3 regions of the Nocardia sp. NPDC052566 genome follow, and region 3 is predicted to be linked to each of the others. Evidence: riboswitches for the same ligand, from Rfam matches in the RefSeq annotation. Region 3 holds a riboswitch; each other region holds the start of a gene.
The links. Region 3 has a riboswitch for cobalamin ahead of metE (5-methyltetrahydropteroyltriglutamate--homocysteine S-methyltransferase). Riboswitches for the same ligand answer to the same signal wherever they lie in the genome.
Positions count from the first base shown of each region.

Region 1: linked by a shared signal. The riboswitch ahead of ACIG5A_RS15590 (CbtB-domain containing protein) and the one ahead of metE (5-methyltetrahydropteroyltriglutamate--homocysteine S-methyltransferase) in region 3 are both predicted to bind cobalamin.
Region 2: linked by a shared signal. The riboswitch ahead of ACIG5A_RS40965 (FecCD family ABC transporter permease) and the one ahead of metE (5-methyltetrahydropteroyltriglutamate--homocysteine S-methyltransferase) in region 3 are both predicted to bind cobalamin.

Region 1 covers NZ_JBIUAF010000003.1:310,870-315,810, forward strand. Annotated here, with positions in the region: gene ACIG5A_RS15570 (SRPBCC domain-containing protein) at 1-287, shown strand, start outside; gene ACIG5A_RS15575 (OsmC family peroxiredoxin) at 338-781, shown strand; gene ACIG5A_RS15580 (hypothetical protein) at 843-1,334, opposite strand; gene ACIG5A_RS15585 (CbtA family protein) at 1,370-2,146, opposite strand; gene ACIG5A_RS15590 (CbtB-domain containing protein) at 2,137-2,331, opposite strand; cobalamin riboswitch at 2,359-2,503, opposite strand; gene ACIG5A_RS15595 (antibiotic biosynthesis monooxygenase family protein) at 2,597-2,908, opposite strand; gene ACIG5A_RS15600 (alpha/beta fold hydrolase) at 3,254-4,000, shown strand; gene ACIG5A_RS15605 (A/G-specific adenine glycosylase) at 4,163-4,941, opposite strand, start outside.
Region 2 covers NZ_JBIUAF010000009.1:72,858-77,798, reverse strand. Annotated here, with positions in the region: gene ACIG5A_RS40980 (ABC transporter permease) at 1-124, opposite strand, end outside; gene ACIG5A_RS40975 (ABC transporter substrate-binding protein) at 124-1,218, opposite strand; gene ACIG5A_RS40970 (alpha/beta fold hydrolase) at 1,283-2,449, opposite strand; cobalamin riboswitch at 2,493-2,623, shown strand; gene ACIG5A_RS40965 (FecCD family ABC transporter permease) at 2,653-3,684, shown strand; gene ACIG5A_RS40960 (ABC transporter ATP-binding protein) at 3,681-4,475, shown strand; gene ACIG5A_RS40955 (ABC transporter substrate-binding protein) at 4,472-4,941, shown strand, end outside.
Region 3 covers NZ_JBIUAF010000007.1:352,405-357,345, forward strand. Annotated here, with positions in the region: gene metE (5-methyltetrahydropteroyltriglutamate--homocysteine S-methyltransferase) at 1-2,014, opposite strand, end outside; cobalamin riboswitch at 2,136-2,349, opposite strand; gene ACIG5A_RS36330 (pyruvate carboxylase) at 2,567-4,941, shown strand, end outside.

The DNA of each region.
Region 1 (4,941 bases), on a different contig from region 3:
AACCCTTCTTCTTCGAAACCGATTTCGAGGGCGCCCGGCACCCCCATTACGGCCGCTTCTTGCGGCTGGAGCCGGACAGCCTGGTCGAGCTGACCTGGGTGACCGGCGCCGACGGCACCGATGGCGCGGAAACCGTGGTCACCGTCGAGCTCATCGCCGAGGGCGCCGGAACCCGACTTCGCCTGACGCACAGCGGGTTTGCCAGCGAGGCGGCGCGCGACCGGCATCGGGAGGCCTGGCCGCTGGTGCTCGAGCAGCTCGATCTGCGAACCACCGCGACCGACTGAGCCGCGCGGAGTAGGTTCGAGCTGAATCGATCATCGTTGAAAGGACTGTGATGCCCACACGTACCGCGCGCACCGCTTGGACCGGCTCCCTGCAGGAGGGTTCGGGCCAGGTCGAGCTGGCCAGCTCCGGTGTCGGCAAGTACGACGTGTCGTTCCCCAAGCGCTCCGCCGAGAGCGCCGACGGCACCACCAGCCCCGAGGAACTGATCGCCGCGGCGCACTCCTCCTGCTACGCCATGGCGCTGTCGGCGCAGATCGGCAACGCGGGCGGCACCCCGGAGAGCCTGGACGTCACCGCCGACGTGACCCTCGGTCCCGACCCGGCGGGCGGCTTCCGCATCAGCGCCATCAAGCTGACCGTCCGCGGCAAGGCCGCAGGCATCGATGCCGCCCAGTTCGCCGAGGCCGCGGCCGCCGCGAAGGCGGGCTGCCCGGTGAGCAAGGCGCTGGCCGGTGTCGACGACATCAGCCTGGACGCCACCTTCGAAGGCTGAAGGCCCGCATAGCTGCCCGGTTCTTCGCACACCGGAATCCGGTGTGCGGGGAGCCGAGTGGTCATGCGGCGGAACGGGAGCCGAAGTAGGCGCGGGCGTCCGGCCGGTACATGGCCGGGATGGCGATGAGTACCGCGACGATGTGGATACCACGCAGGATGCCGATGAGCACCGAGTCGGCGGTGATTCCGGCGAACAGGTCGCCGAAGTCGTCGGCGGACAGGAGCGCCCCGATGGGCTCGATGATCAGTGAAGCCAAGCCGACCACGCCGATGCCGATGGTCAAAACGATTCGGGCCCAACGGTCCCCGTGCGTCATGCGAATGGCGACGAGCAGGACGATCAGGTAGATGCCGGTCCGCATCAACAGGCCGGGGACGAGGTCGCCGACGTCGGCGTCGGCATCCGTCAGTGCCCTGGTGACATAGACGATGGCCTCGCCGACACCGGCGAGCAGTGCGGCGACGAAGGCGAGGAAGGCGACCGAAATCGCAAGCGGTGGCTGGTTTTCGACGGTGCGGCGGGCGGGAACGAAAAAGGCAGTGCCGGTCATATCGCCGACACTGCCCTCTTCGGTCTCGCTCGGGATCAGCCCGCGGTAGCGACCGGTTCTGATACCGGAGTGCTACCGCGCGAAGCGAATTCGGTGAGCGCCGCGAAGCCCAGCGCCAAAGCCGCCCACAGCGTGGCGGTCTCGGCGAGCGATGCGGCACGGAACTGCCACAGCAGCGAGGCGGGGAAGTCGTCCTTCACCTCGTCGATGCCGGGCAGCAGGATGTAGCCCACCGCGACGATCAGCACGAACGCGGCGACACCCGCGATGAGCCGGACCGTCTCCAGTTGGTTGCGCAGCAGCTTGAAGACGAAAACGCCCGCGCCGACGGCCGCGAAGCCGAGCAGTACCGCCGCGACCCAGAGCAGGGTGCGCTGATTGATGGTGTCCGGATCGCCCACCGCAGGCGGGTTCGCCGGATATTTGAAGAACGGTACGGCGACGATGGCCGCCCAGCCGCCGAGGCCGAGTGTCAGTGCGAGTTTCGGGCCGGACAGCGCGGTGTGCCTGCGGGCGAAATGCGCGGCGGTGGCGAACAGCGCGCCGAGCGCGAGCCCGGCCAGGCCGAGCGCGAGGAACTGTCCCGCCTTCTGCCCGGAGCGGCTCACCAGCGGTTCCTCTTCGTCACCGTGGGTGTGCCCGGCCGGTTCCTGCGCCTGTTCCTTGGCACTGGCCGCTTCTTCGATGGCGATGGCGGCTTCCACCTTGGGCTCACCGATGGTGAAGCCCACCGTGGCGGCCAGCAGGCCGGCGACGAGGCCGGCGAGCAGACCGCGCAGCAGCAGGGTCTTGAGCGAACCGATCAGTGGCACGGGACGCCCAGCAGATGCCGTCCGTCATGCATCAGCTCGTGCAGGTACATCCCGCTGCGCGAGATGACGCCCTGATCGAAGCCGACCAGGTACAGCGTGAGCAGTGCGAGAAGTACGACACCTACGGCGACGAGCAGCGTCGAGAGCGAATCGGCTGCCCGGCTCGGTGAATGCGCGATGGCCATTCGAGTCCTCCTAGGGATACGCGTCCCGTCGAGTTCGGTGCGACGATGCCGGTGTCTGGCTCTTCCGGCACCGGGACTCGGTGCGAGGAACACAGTGGCGCGACCGCTCCGGATTCGCACCGGAATTACCGCAACACCGTCGCGTGTTGTCACTCGAACTGTGACACCTGGAGGCGGGGAACGTCAACACGGCAGAACGGACACGCGACACGGTGTGCGCGTGCCGCGCGAGATTCCGTTCCACCTGGTAGCGGCGAAATACGGCTCAGGAGGCCGGTTTGGCCGCCACGTCGAGCACCACCTCGAACTCGAGCAGTGAGGCGCCGGTGGATACCGGCTTCTGCTCACCGCCGTGCGCCGCCCGCGCGGGCCCGTCCCGCCATGCCGCGAACGAGTCCTCCGAATCCCACTGCGTGACAACGAAGTACCGGTTCTCCCCGGCCACCGGACGCAGCAGCTGGAACCCGAGGAACCCGGGCGATCCCTCGACCGCGTGCGCGCGGTGCGCGAACCGCTTCTCCAGTTCGGGGCCAGCGCCCTCGGGAACCTCGATCGCATTGATCTTCACAACAGCCATGCGATCCAACCTAATGGGCGCAACCGGCTTTGCCGTCCTCAGCCTGCGCATGGCCGGAGCGAATGCGGAGGTACGCCTAACGGACATCGAGGGGGCCGCCGCTCGACGTGCGCCGCTTCACTGCGGGTGCCGCCGCTGGTCCGTGCCGTCGTGCCCGATGCCGCCGCGTGGGCCCGCGCTGCCCGCCTGTTGGCTGGCAGGGCCTTGGTCCGTATCGCCGATCCCGATGTTGCGGCTCGGTCTTGCCGCGCTCGGTCCGCAGGTGGACGCGCGTGGTGGGTCGGGCGGCCGCGGTGCGCTGCCTGCCTGTCGGTCGCCGCCGCTTTGTCCGTATCGTCGGATCCGATGTTGCATGACGAAGGTGGAGCAGGGGTGCCGATCCTGCTGCTGCACGGATTGATGGGCAGTGCCCGCACCTGGCGCGATCAGCTGGACTGGCTGCGCGAATACGGCCACGTCTACACCTTCGACGCGGCGGGCCACGGCAGGCCCGCACCCGCCGAACTGACCACCGAGGCGTTCGTCGCCGATCTGGTCGAGGCCACCTCCGTCATCACCGAACCGATGGTGCTGATCGGGCATTCGATGGGCGCGCTGCACGGCTGGGTGTTCGCCGCCGAATATCCGGAGCGGGTCCGCGCGCTGGTGGTCGAGGACATCGCGCCCGATTTCACCGGCCGCACCGCCGCCGACTGGGTCGCGATGATCGAGGCATGGCCGCAGCCCTTCCCGGATTCGGCCGCCGTACTCGCCTACTTCGGACCGGTCGCGGGCCGCTACTTCCTCAACTCGTTCGCACACGGCCCCGACGGCTACCGCCTGCACGGCTCCGTCGCCACCTTCCGCGATATCTCGGAGGAATGGGGCACCCGCGATTTCTGGTCCCAATGGAAATCCCTGAACATGCCCGCCCTTCTCATCGAAGGCGAGCACACCATCACCCCGCCCGGCCAAATGCGCGAAATGGCGGAGGTCCACCCGGACGCCCACCACGTCGTAATCCCCGACGCAGGCCATCTCGTCCACGACGACCAACCCGCCCGCTACCGCATCGAAGTGGAACACTTCCTCCGCCGCATCCTCGCCCCCTGACCCCGCGCACCAATTGCGCTCCCGCGCAGTGATTGCGCGCGAATTCCGTGCGCGGCAATGTATTCGGAGCGCGACCGCGGACGGCCCTGGCTGCGCAGGTACTGTGGTCCCGCACGTCGATCGCAATACCGCGCACCGATTGTGCCGCCGCGCACTGTGCGGCTATTGCCCTTCTCCGGCTAAGGCGAAGAGGCCGTCGGGGGTTTGTTCGATGAGGCCGTCGACGAGGAGGGAGTCGAGGGCGCGGTCGCGCTGGCCCGGGTCGCGGGTCCAGGCGATGTCGAGGCGGATTCGTTCGACGGGGCCGGTGGCGGCGCGCAGGACGTCGAGGAGGCGGCCGCGGGCCTGGCGGTCGGTGCCCTCGTATTTCTGTGTGCGGCGGACGATTTCGGTGACCGGTTTGCCCGCCGACACCCAGGCGCAGCGGGGGAGCGGGCAGCGGTCGCAGCCGGGAGTGCGGGCGGTGCAGATGACGGCGCCCAGCTCCATCAGTGCGGCGGAGAAGGTCGCGGCACGGTCGATCCGTTGCGGCAGTAGGGCTTCCGTCTCGGCGAGGTCCCTGGCGGCCGGATTGCCCGCCTCCGCCTTGCCGTGTACCGCGCGGGCGACGACGCGGCGAACGTTGGTGTCCACCACCGGAACTCGCTGCCCGTACGCGAAACACGCGACGGCGCGGGCGGTGTAGGCGCCGATACCCGGCAGGCCGAGCAGGACATCGACATCGGCAGGCACCTCGTCGCCGTATTCCTCGGCGAGCACCCGCGCGCATTCGTGCAGCCGCAGCGCCCGCCGCGGATAGCCGAGCTTGCCCCACGCCCGCAACACCTCGGCCTGAGTGGACGCCGCCATCGCCGACGGCACCGGCCAGCGCGCCACCCACTCCCGCCAGATCGGCTCGACCCGCACCACCGGCGTCTGCTGCAGCATGATCTCGCTCATCA
Region 2 (4,941 bases), on a different contig from region 3:
TACCGAACGGGATGGGCCTGCCGGGTCCGAGCCTGCGGCGCTTGGGTTTACGCGTCGTGAGCGCGGGCGCGGCGTCGGCGGTGCGCGTAATACGGTGCGGTACAGCAATATCAACGGTGGCCATCAGCGCGCCTTCAGTTCGTGCGCGGCGCCGCTCTCGGTGACGGCTTGGGTGATCGCCGCGTCGAAGCGCAGATCGAAGCCGTCGGCGGCCTTGACCTTCTTCGGCAGCTGCCCGGCCGCGGCGATGGTATCGATGGTGCGCTGCTGGCGATCGACGAGCTGCTGATCGAGATGCGGGAACGCCAGGGTGCCGCGGGCATCGAAGATCCGCTTGCCCTCCTCCACGGTCAGCTTCTGGCTGTCCACGTAGTACTTCTGGATGTATTCCTGCGGATGGGTGTTCGACCACTGGTACGCGCGCACGAACGCGGCGGCCAGCGCGCGCGTCGCGCCTGCCTTCGCCGGGTCCACCACCACCGCGCGCCGGGCGTACAGGTAGGCCAGGCCGGGATAGAGGCCCTCGCCCTCCGCTTCCGACACCACCGAACTGCCCGGCGTGCGCAGGAACCGGCTCAGCGTCGGCTCCGACAGCGGCGCGACATCGACCTGGCCGGTGCGCGCCGCGTCGAGGAATTCCGCGAGCTGCAACCGGATCAGTTGCACGTCATCGGTTTTCAGCCCCGCCCTGGCCAGCGCCCTGAGCACCACCGCCTGCTGCGCGGTGCCTTCGGCGTAGGCGATCTTCTTCCCCTTCAGATCGGCGAGCGTCGCCACCGACTTGCCCGGCGCCACCGCGAGCCGCACGGCGAGCGCACTGGTCTGGTATGCCGCGATGATCGGCACCTGCTGGCCCGCGGCCTGCGCGTGGATCGGCGGCACGTCGCCGACGATGGCGGCATCGGCCGCGCCGGCGCGGAACGCCTCCAGAATCGCCGGGCCGCCGGTGAAGTTGGCGTATTCGATCTGGAACGGCAGCTTGTCCTGTTCGCCGGAGATCTTCAGGATGGTCTGCAGCGCCTCGGACTGATCCGCGACCACCAGCTTGGTGCCCGCGGGCACCTCGGTGGGCAGCGGTGTGTCGGCGGCAGCCGGCCCGACCGGTTTGTCGCCGCTCGCACAGCCGGTCAGTCCGAGCGTCGCAACGGACGCCACGGCGAGCAGTGCGGCGGCGGTGCGGCCACGAAGGCCGGTCGAGAACGTGCTTGGTCGGAACATGCAGGGATTCAAACAGGGCGAATCCGGCGGGAACACCGTTGCCGTCAGCGAGATTCCAAAGCCGTCAGCGCGGCGAAGCGGCGTTGCCCGCGGCCCTGATCTCGCGCTGGAAGCGCTGCAGGAACGGCAGGATCTGATCGGCGATCACCGCGTTGTACTCCTGCGGCCGCTGCACCGGATTGGCGTGCCCGGCATTTCGGGTGAACACCACAAGCAGCGTGCCGTCCACGCCGCCGGAGCGCTCGATCAGCACCTCGTGCGAATACTCGACATCGACGATCGGATCGCGCCGCGGCTCGTGCGGCCGGATGAAGACGATCGCGGGCGGCGGCTTGCCCGCCACCGGGCGGGCAAGCGCGCGTAGGTCATTGGCGGCGCCGCCCGCGACGATCGCGGTGAACTGCGCCTGGATCAACCCGTTGCTCGCCGCGTCGGCGGAGAAGATCTTGTCGCGCAGCACCTCCGCGAGCACACCGCGCAGTTCCCGAATCCTGATGCTGGGCACACCGTTCGGCGCCTGTTCGAAGTAGCGCCGATGGCGGGCCGAGGTTTCCACCACCAGCCGCAGCGTCCTGCTCTCGCGCGCGCCGGGCAGCCAGCCCATCCAGCGCAGCATTTCCGCACCGCGGCTGCGGCTTTCCGGGCGTACCGCGTTCAGATCCACCGGCGTGCAGTCCAGGATCACCCCGACCAGCCTGCGGTCGCTGTCGTTGTGGATGTGCCTGGCCACCTCCAGCGCGATCACCCCGCCCATGCTGTGCCCGGCCAGCACGATGTTCTTCAGCCCGGACAGCTGGGTGGCGCGCACGATCAGGTCGGCGATCACCTTGGTGTCGATACCGCGATTGTCGTAGCGGATCGCCCACACCACGCCGAGCCCGCGCAGCGCGGGCAGCGCGGTGGCGGTTTCGGTGGCGTCCAGATTGCCGAGCCCGACCATGTCGACCACCACCGTGTCCCAGTTCTTCGGGTCCGACGGGACCGCGACGGGCGCGATGGCCGGTGTGGTGAGCGCGAGCCGATCCCGCTCCGGCACCACGTCGTAGACCCAGTACTGCGCGAACACGATCAGCAGGGCCAGCAGCAGCGCGGCGCCCCGAAGCAGGGTCACCCTGGTGCGGCGCAACGTGTTCCACCGGTACCCGAGGCGGGTTTCCCGCAGCCGGGCCCGACGCCGCGCATCATCCCAGTCAGCGACGGTGGACGGGTGCCGCTCCTCGAACGGCGACACCCACTCCACTGTAGGGACGCCGCGGGCACCCGGCCACGCGGCAAACCCGACCGGACGGTAGAGTTCGCCCGTCATCCTCGGCGGGTGCGGGAATCCGGTGTGAATCCGGAACGGTCGCGCCACTGTGATCGCCCTCGGGCGAGAGTCAGACCTCCCCTGCCGCGCACATACTCGAAAGGCCGCGACTTGCCTGTGGAGCGCCGATGATCCGTGTCCGGACATCGCTCGCCGTCCCCGTCCTCGGGGCACTGTTGATCTGCGCGATGGTCGTCGCCACCGGTTTCGGCGCGGAGACGCTGCCCGTCGGCTCCGTCGTCGAGGTGCTCACGCACCGGTTCACCGGCCGCATCCCCGCCGACCTCGGCCTGGACACCATCGTCTGGCAGCTGCGGGTGCCGCGCACGGTGCTCGCCGCGATCGTCGGCGCCGGCCTGGCACTGGCCGGTGCGGCGATGCAGACGCTGGTGCGCAATCCGCTCGCCGATCCCTTCCTGCTCGGCGTGTCCTCCGGCGCCGGTGTCGGCGCGGCCGCCGTCATCACCTCCGGGCTGTTCGTCGGCGCGGGCATCTGGGCGCTGTCGGGCGGCGCGCTGCTCGGCGCGTTCGTCGCGGCCGGACTGGTGTTCCTGATCGCGATGGCGCAGGGCGGATTGACTCCGCTGCGGCTCGTCCTCACCGGCACCGTGCTCAGCTGCGCGTTCAGCGCGTTCAGCAGCTACCTGGTCTTCCGCAGCCCCGATCCGGCCGCCGCCCAATCGGTGCTGTTCTGGCTGCTCGGCAGCCTCGCGGGCGCGGACTGGACGAAGATCGCGCTGCCGTTGGGCGTGGTCGCGGTGTGCGGTGTGGCGCTGCTGCTGTCCAGCGGCTGGCTCGACGCGCTCACCATGGGCGCGGATACCGCCGCCTCGGTGGGCGTTCCGGTCCGCGAGGTGCGGATCGCGCTGTTCGGGCTGCTTGCGGTGCTGGTCGGCGTGCTCGTCGCGGTATCGGGCGGCATCGGCTTCGTCGGGCTGGTGGTGCCGCATGCCGCGCGGATGATCGTGGGGCCCCGGCACCGCAATCTGCTGCCCGTGTGCGCGCTGTGCGGTGCGCTGTTCCTGGTGATCGCCGACGCGGCAACGCGGATCCTGGTGCGGCCGACCGAGATTCCGGTGGGCGTGCTGACGGGGTTGATCGGCGCGCCCGCCTTCCTGATGCTGCTGGGGCGGCGGCAGTACCGGTTCGGTGGTTCATGAGCAACAGTACCGGCGCTGCGATCTCGGCCGTCGCGCTGAGCTGCGCCGCGGGCAAGCGGATCGTCGTCGACGACGCCGCGTTCACCATCGGCGCGGGGGAAACGATCGGCATCGTCGGCCCCAACGGCGCGGGCAAATCCACCCTGCTGCATGTACTCGCCGGAGTGCGCAAACCCGCGCACGGCCGGGTGCTGGTGGACGGGCATGTGCTGCACGATCTTTCACCGCGCCGGCGGGCACGGGTGGTGGCGCTGGTCGCCCAGGACGAGCAGCCGCCCGCCGACCTGCGCGCGGGCGAGGTTGTCGCACTGGGCCGTACGCCCTATTTACCGCCGTGGGGCGCGGGGTCGCCGCGAGAACAGCAGATAGTCGAACAGGCACTGGCGTCCGTGGATCTCGAAGGTTTCGCCGATCGCCCGGTGCACCGGCTCTCCGGCGGCGAACGCCAGCGCGTCCTGCTCGCCCGCGCCCTCGTGCAGGACACCCCGGTGCTACTGCTCGACGAGCCGACGAACCACCTCGACATCACCCACCGGCTCGAATTGCTCGCGCTGGCACGCACACTCGGCCGCACCGTCGTGATGGCGCTGCACGAGCTGGCGCTGGCCGACCGCTACTGCGACCGAATCCTGGTGCTGCACAACGGCGGCGCCCATCCACTCGAACCACCGGAGACCGCGCTGCGGCCCGAGGTGCTCGACACCGTATTCGGCGTGCGCGCGAGCCGCGTGCCGCATCCGGATACCGGCGAATCCCATCTGCTCATCACCGCGCGAGAGGCGAACGCATGAGACATCTTTCCCGAGTGGCCGCCACGGCCGTTCTTGCCGCCGCGCTGGCGGCGTGCAGCGCGCAGGCACCGGCCACGGGCGGCATTACCATCCCCAATTGCGGTGCGGAGGCGAAGTTTCCGGCGCCGGCCAAGCGGCTGTTCGTCAACGACGGCAACCTGATCTCGATGGTGCTCGCCCTCGGCGCCGCGGATTCGGTGGCGGCGGTCTCCAGCGTCCAGCGCGACGCCGACACCCTGCGCAAGCACTACGGTCCGGTCGTCGACACGCTCAAATCCGTTGCCACCGAATACCCGTCGCGCGAGACCGTGCTCGCGCAGCGCCCCGATGTGATGGTGGCCGGCTGGAACTACGGCTACGACGAGGCCAAGAAGCTGACCCCGGACACGTTGCGCAAGGACGGCGTCGCCGCCTATGTGCTCACCGAGAGCTGCCGCCAGCACACCGGCGAGAAGCAGCGCGGCGT
Region 3 (4,941 bases):
CGGCATCGAGGCCGGCGATCGCGTCGATCACCTCACCGAACTCCGAATAGCAGAGATGGGTGTGGATCTGGGTGGCATCCGAGACGCCCGAGGTCGCGAGCCGGAACGACTGGACCGACCAGTCGAGGTAGGCCTGCTGGTCGGCCGCACGCAGCGGCAGCAGCTCGCGTAGCGCGGGCTCGTCCACCTGGATGATCCGGATGCCCGCCGCCTGCAGATCCACCGTCTCGTCCCGGATGGCGAGTGCGACCTGCCGCGCCGACTCGCCGAGCGGCTGATCGTCGCGCACGAACGACCAGGCCAGGATGGTGACCGGACCGGTGAGCATGCCCTTGACCGGCTTGTCGGTCAGCGACTGCGCGTAGGTGATCCAGTCGATGGTCATCGGCGTGCGCCGCGCCACGTCGCCGAACAGGATCGGCGGCCGCACGCAGCGGGTGCCGTAGGACTGCACCCAGCCCTCCTCGGTGGCGGCGAAGCCGTCGAGCTGTTCGGCGAAGTACTGCACCATATCGTTGCGCTCCGGTTCGCCGTGCACGAGCACGTCGAGGCCGAGCTTCTCCTGCAGCGCAATGACATCCGCGACCTCCGACCGCATCAGGCGCACGTATTCGGCCTGATCGATCTCGCCCTTGCGCAGCTGCGCCCTGGCGACCCGGATCGCGGAGGTCTGCGGGTAGGAGCCGATCGTGGTGGTCGGCAGCGACGGCAGTCGCAACCGCTCGGCCTGCAGTTCCCTGCGCCGTTCGGCCGGTGCGCGACGGATCGCGTCCGGGCCGAGCGCGGTGAGCCTGGCACGCACCTGCGCGTCGTCCAGCCGCGGATCGGTCTTGCGGGTCGCCAAAGCCGCACGGACAATGGCCAATTGGTCGGCGATCGCGTTCTGCCCGGTGCCGAGGCCGGTGGCGAGCAGCCGCACCTCGCTCACCTTCTCCGCGCCGAATGCCAGCCAGCTGCGCAGTTTTTCGTCGAGCTGGGTTTCCGCGGCGAGGGTGTAGGGCACGTGCAGCAGTGAGCACGAGGTCGAAACCGCCACCGACGCAGCGACACCGAGCAGTGTGCCGAGCGTCGCCAGCGCCCGGTCGAGGTCGGCCCGCCACACGTTGCGCCCGTCGACCACGCCCGCCACCAGCAGCTTGCTCGCCAGTGCCGGTACCGCCGCCACATCCGAAACGTCGGCGCCGGAGGTGAAGTCGAGCGCGACGCCCTCGACGGCGGTGCTCGCCAGCGCGCCGAGCGCCGCGCCCGGCTGGCCGAAGTAGGTGGCCACCAGGATCGCGGGCCGCTCGGTGGCCGCCGACAGTTCGGCGTAAGTGCTTTGCACCAGCTCGATTTCGGCCTCGGTGAGGTCGGTGACCAGCACCGGCTCATCGATCTGCACCCAGCTCGCGCCGGTGCGTGCCAGCTGCGCGAGCAGGTCGAGGTAGAGCGGCACCAGCTCGCCGAGGCGGTCCAGCGCCGCGGTGCCCTTGGCCAGCTTCAGGAAGGTGATCGGGCCGATCACCACCGGCCGTGCGGGCGCACCGACGGCGAGCGCTTCGCGCAGTTCCTCCAGCAGTTTCTCCGGATGCAGCGAAAAGACGGTGTCCGGACCGATTTCGGGCACCAGGTAGTGATAGTTGGTGTCGAACCACTTGGTCATCTCCAGCGGTTCGACGGTGTCGGTACCGCGCGCCGCGGCGAAGTACCGGTCGAGCGGATCGGCGATCCCGGCGACCCGCTCGGGCAGCGCGCCGAGCAGTACGGCGGTGTCGAGCATCTGGTCGTAGTAGGAGAAGGTGCCGACCGGCACCGAATCGAGCCCGGCGGAAAGCAATTCGGCCAGTTGGGTCTGGCGCAGGTCGCGGGCGACGGCGTGCAGTTGCGCGGCGTCGATGCGGCCTGCCCAATAGGACTCGGTGGCGCGCTTGAGTTCGCGCCGCGGACCGACTCGTGGGAGGCCCAGAACCGTTGCGGTGAACGGGGATTGCGTAACAGTCACGTTTGTAGCTCCAGTGCTGAGGACGTAGACCATCGCCCTATGAGCTGAAGCGGAGACCAGCGAGACGCCGAAAAGAGCCCGGCACCGGGACGAGTCCGGCGAACAACACTGGGGTCCGCGCGCCCAATCCACGAGGCGGTGGCCGCCGGAAACGGTCGTCTCCGGCACGGCTGGCAGGTCTTCGGACTCGCGGGCACCGGCCGGTCGGCCGACCCCGGCAAGGCCGGGGCTTGTCCTACTGGCCGTCGCTTCCCAGGCTCACGCCCAGTGCATGGTTGACGGCTGTCGTTCCTGCATACCGCTGCGGGACAGTCCCGGATTCCCACCGGGTTCCCTCTCACTCGCGCACCCTCGCGGGTGTGCGGGTTCGACTCCGATCACGCGACGTAGGGGCTCCATCTCGTCGGCACCGGTGAACCAGCTGCGTCGTCCAGCATAGGGCCGCGGGCCGCGGGGCGCGAACGGCCGCCGGTGATGACGCGCCGGTAAACACAACTTCGCAACGCTGCCAAGCTTTGTTGTGAAGATTCCTGCGAAGGGGGCTTCCGTGTTCGTGAGGCCTTCGGCGGGCGGTACCTTAGGCAAATGTTCTCGAAAGTCTTGGTCGCCAACCGCGGCGAGATCGCCATTCGCGCGTTTCGCGCGGCCTATGAGCTCGGCATCGGGACCGTCGCGGTCTTTCCCTACGAGGACCGCAATTCGGTCCACCGGTTGAAGGCCGCCGAGTCGTATCAGATCGGCGAGCAGGGCCACCCGGTCCGGGCGTATCTGTCGATCGAGGCGATCGTCGCGGCGGCGAAGTCGGCGGGCGCCGACGCCATCTACCCGGGCTATGGCTTCCTGTCCGAGAACCCCGACCTGGCGGCCGCCTGCGCCCGCGAGGGCATCACCTTCATCGGCCCGTCCGCCGAGGTGCTCGAGCTGGCCGGTAACAAGGCGCGCGCCATCGCGGCGGCCAAGGCGGCCGGGCTGCCGGTGCTGCGGTCGAGCGCGCCGTCGGCGGATGTGGACGAACTGCTCGCGGCGTCGCGGGAACTGAACTACCCGATCTTCGTGAAGGCGGTCGCCGGCGGCGGCGGTCGCGGTATGCGCCGGGTCGCCGAGCCCGAGCAGCTGCGCGAATCGATCGAGGCCGCCTCGCGCGAGGCGGAATCGGCGTTCGGTGACCCGACGGTGTTCCTCGAGCAGGCGGTGGTGAACCCGCGCCACATCGAGGTGCAGATCCTGGCCGATCAGCACGGCAATGTCATGCACCTGTTCGAGCGTGACTGTTCGCTGCAGCGCCGCCATCAGAAGGTGCTCGAGCTCGCGCCCGCGCCGAACCTGGATCCCGAACTGCGCGACCGCATTTGCGCCGACGCCGTGGCCTTCGCCCGGCAGATCGGCTACAGCTGCGCTGGCACGGTCGAGTTCCTGCTCGACGAGCGCGGCAACCACGTCTTCATCGAGATGAACCCGCGCATCCAGGTCGAGCACACGGTGACCGAGGAGATCACCGATGTCGACCTGGTGCAGTCGCAGCTGCGCATCGCGGCGGGGGAGACCCTCGAACAGCTCGGCCTGAGCCAGGAGACGGTCACCATTCGCGGCGCCGCGCTGCAGTGCCGCATCACCACCGAGGATCCGGCCAACGGTTTCCGCCCCGACACCGGCCGCATCACCGCCTACCGCACGCCGGGCGGCGCGGGCATCCGGCTCGACGGCGGCGCCAACCTCGGCGCGGAGATCGGCGCCTACTTCGACTCGATGCTGGTGAAGCTGACCTGCCGCGGCCGCGACTTCGCCACCGCGGCGGCGCGGGCCAGGCGCGCGCTCGCCGAGTTCCGCATCCGCGGTGTCGCCACCAACATCCCGTTCCTGCTCGCGGTGCTCGACGATCCCGACTTCAAGGCGGGCCGGGTCACCACCTCGTTCATCGACGAGCGCCCGCAGCTGCTGACCCTGCGCGGCTCGGCCGACCGCGGCACCAAGATCCTCAACTACCTGGCCGACATCACCGTGAACAAGCCGCACGGCGAGCGGCCGACCACGCTCTACCCGCACGACAAACTGCCCGCCATCGACCTGACGGTGCCGCCGCCGTCGGGATCGCGGCAGCGCCTGTTGCGTTTGGGCCCTGAGGGTTTCGCGGCGGCGCTGCGCGAGCAGAAGGCGGTCGGCGTCACCGACACCACCTTCCGCGACGCGCACCAGTCGCTGCTCGCCACCCGTGTACGCACCAACGGCCTGCTCGACGTCGCGGGGCATGTCGCCAGGATGACCCCCGAGCTGCTGTCCATCGAGGCCTGGGGCGGCGCGACTTACGATGTGGCGCTTCGCTTCCTGCACGAGGACCCGTGGGAGCGGCTTGCGGCGCTGCGCGAGGCGGTGCCGAACATCTGTCTGCAGATGCTGCTGCGCGGCCGCAACACCGTCGGCTATACGCCCTACCCGGAACAGGTGACGCGGTCCTTCGTCGCCGAGGCGACCAGCACCGGTATCGATATCTTCCGCATCTTCGACGCGCTCAACAACGTCGACCAGATGCGCCCGGCGATCGACGCGGTGCGCGAAACCGGCACGGCCATAGCGGAAGTCGCGATGAGCTACACCGGTGACCTGGCCGACCCGAACGAGACGCTCTACACCCTCGACTACTACCTCAAGCTGGCGGAACAGATCGTCGACGCGGGCGCGCACGTGCTCGCCATCAAGGACATGGCGGGCCTGCTGCGCGCGCCGGCCGCCGCGAAGCTGGTCACCGCGCTGCGCAGCAACTTCGACCTGCCGGTGCACGTGCACACCCACGACACCCCGGGCGGTCAGCTGGCCACCTATCTGGCCGCCTGGCAGGCGGGGGCGGACGCCGTCGACGGCGCCAGCGCCGCGATGGCCGGAACCACAAGTCAGCCCGCACTTTCCGCGATCGTCGCGGCGGCGGCCAACAGCGAATACGACACCGGCATCAGCCTGGAGCACGT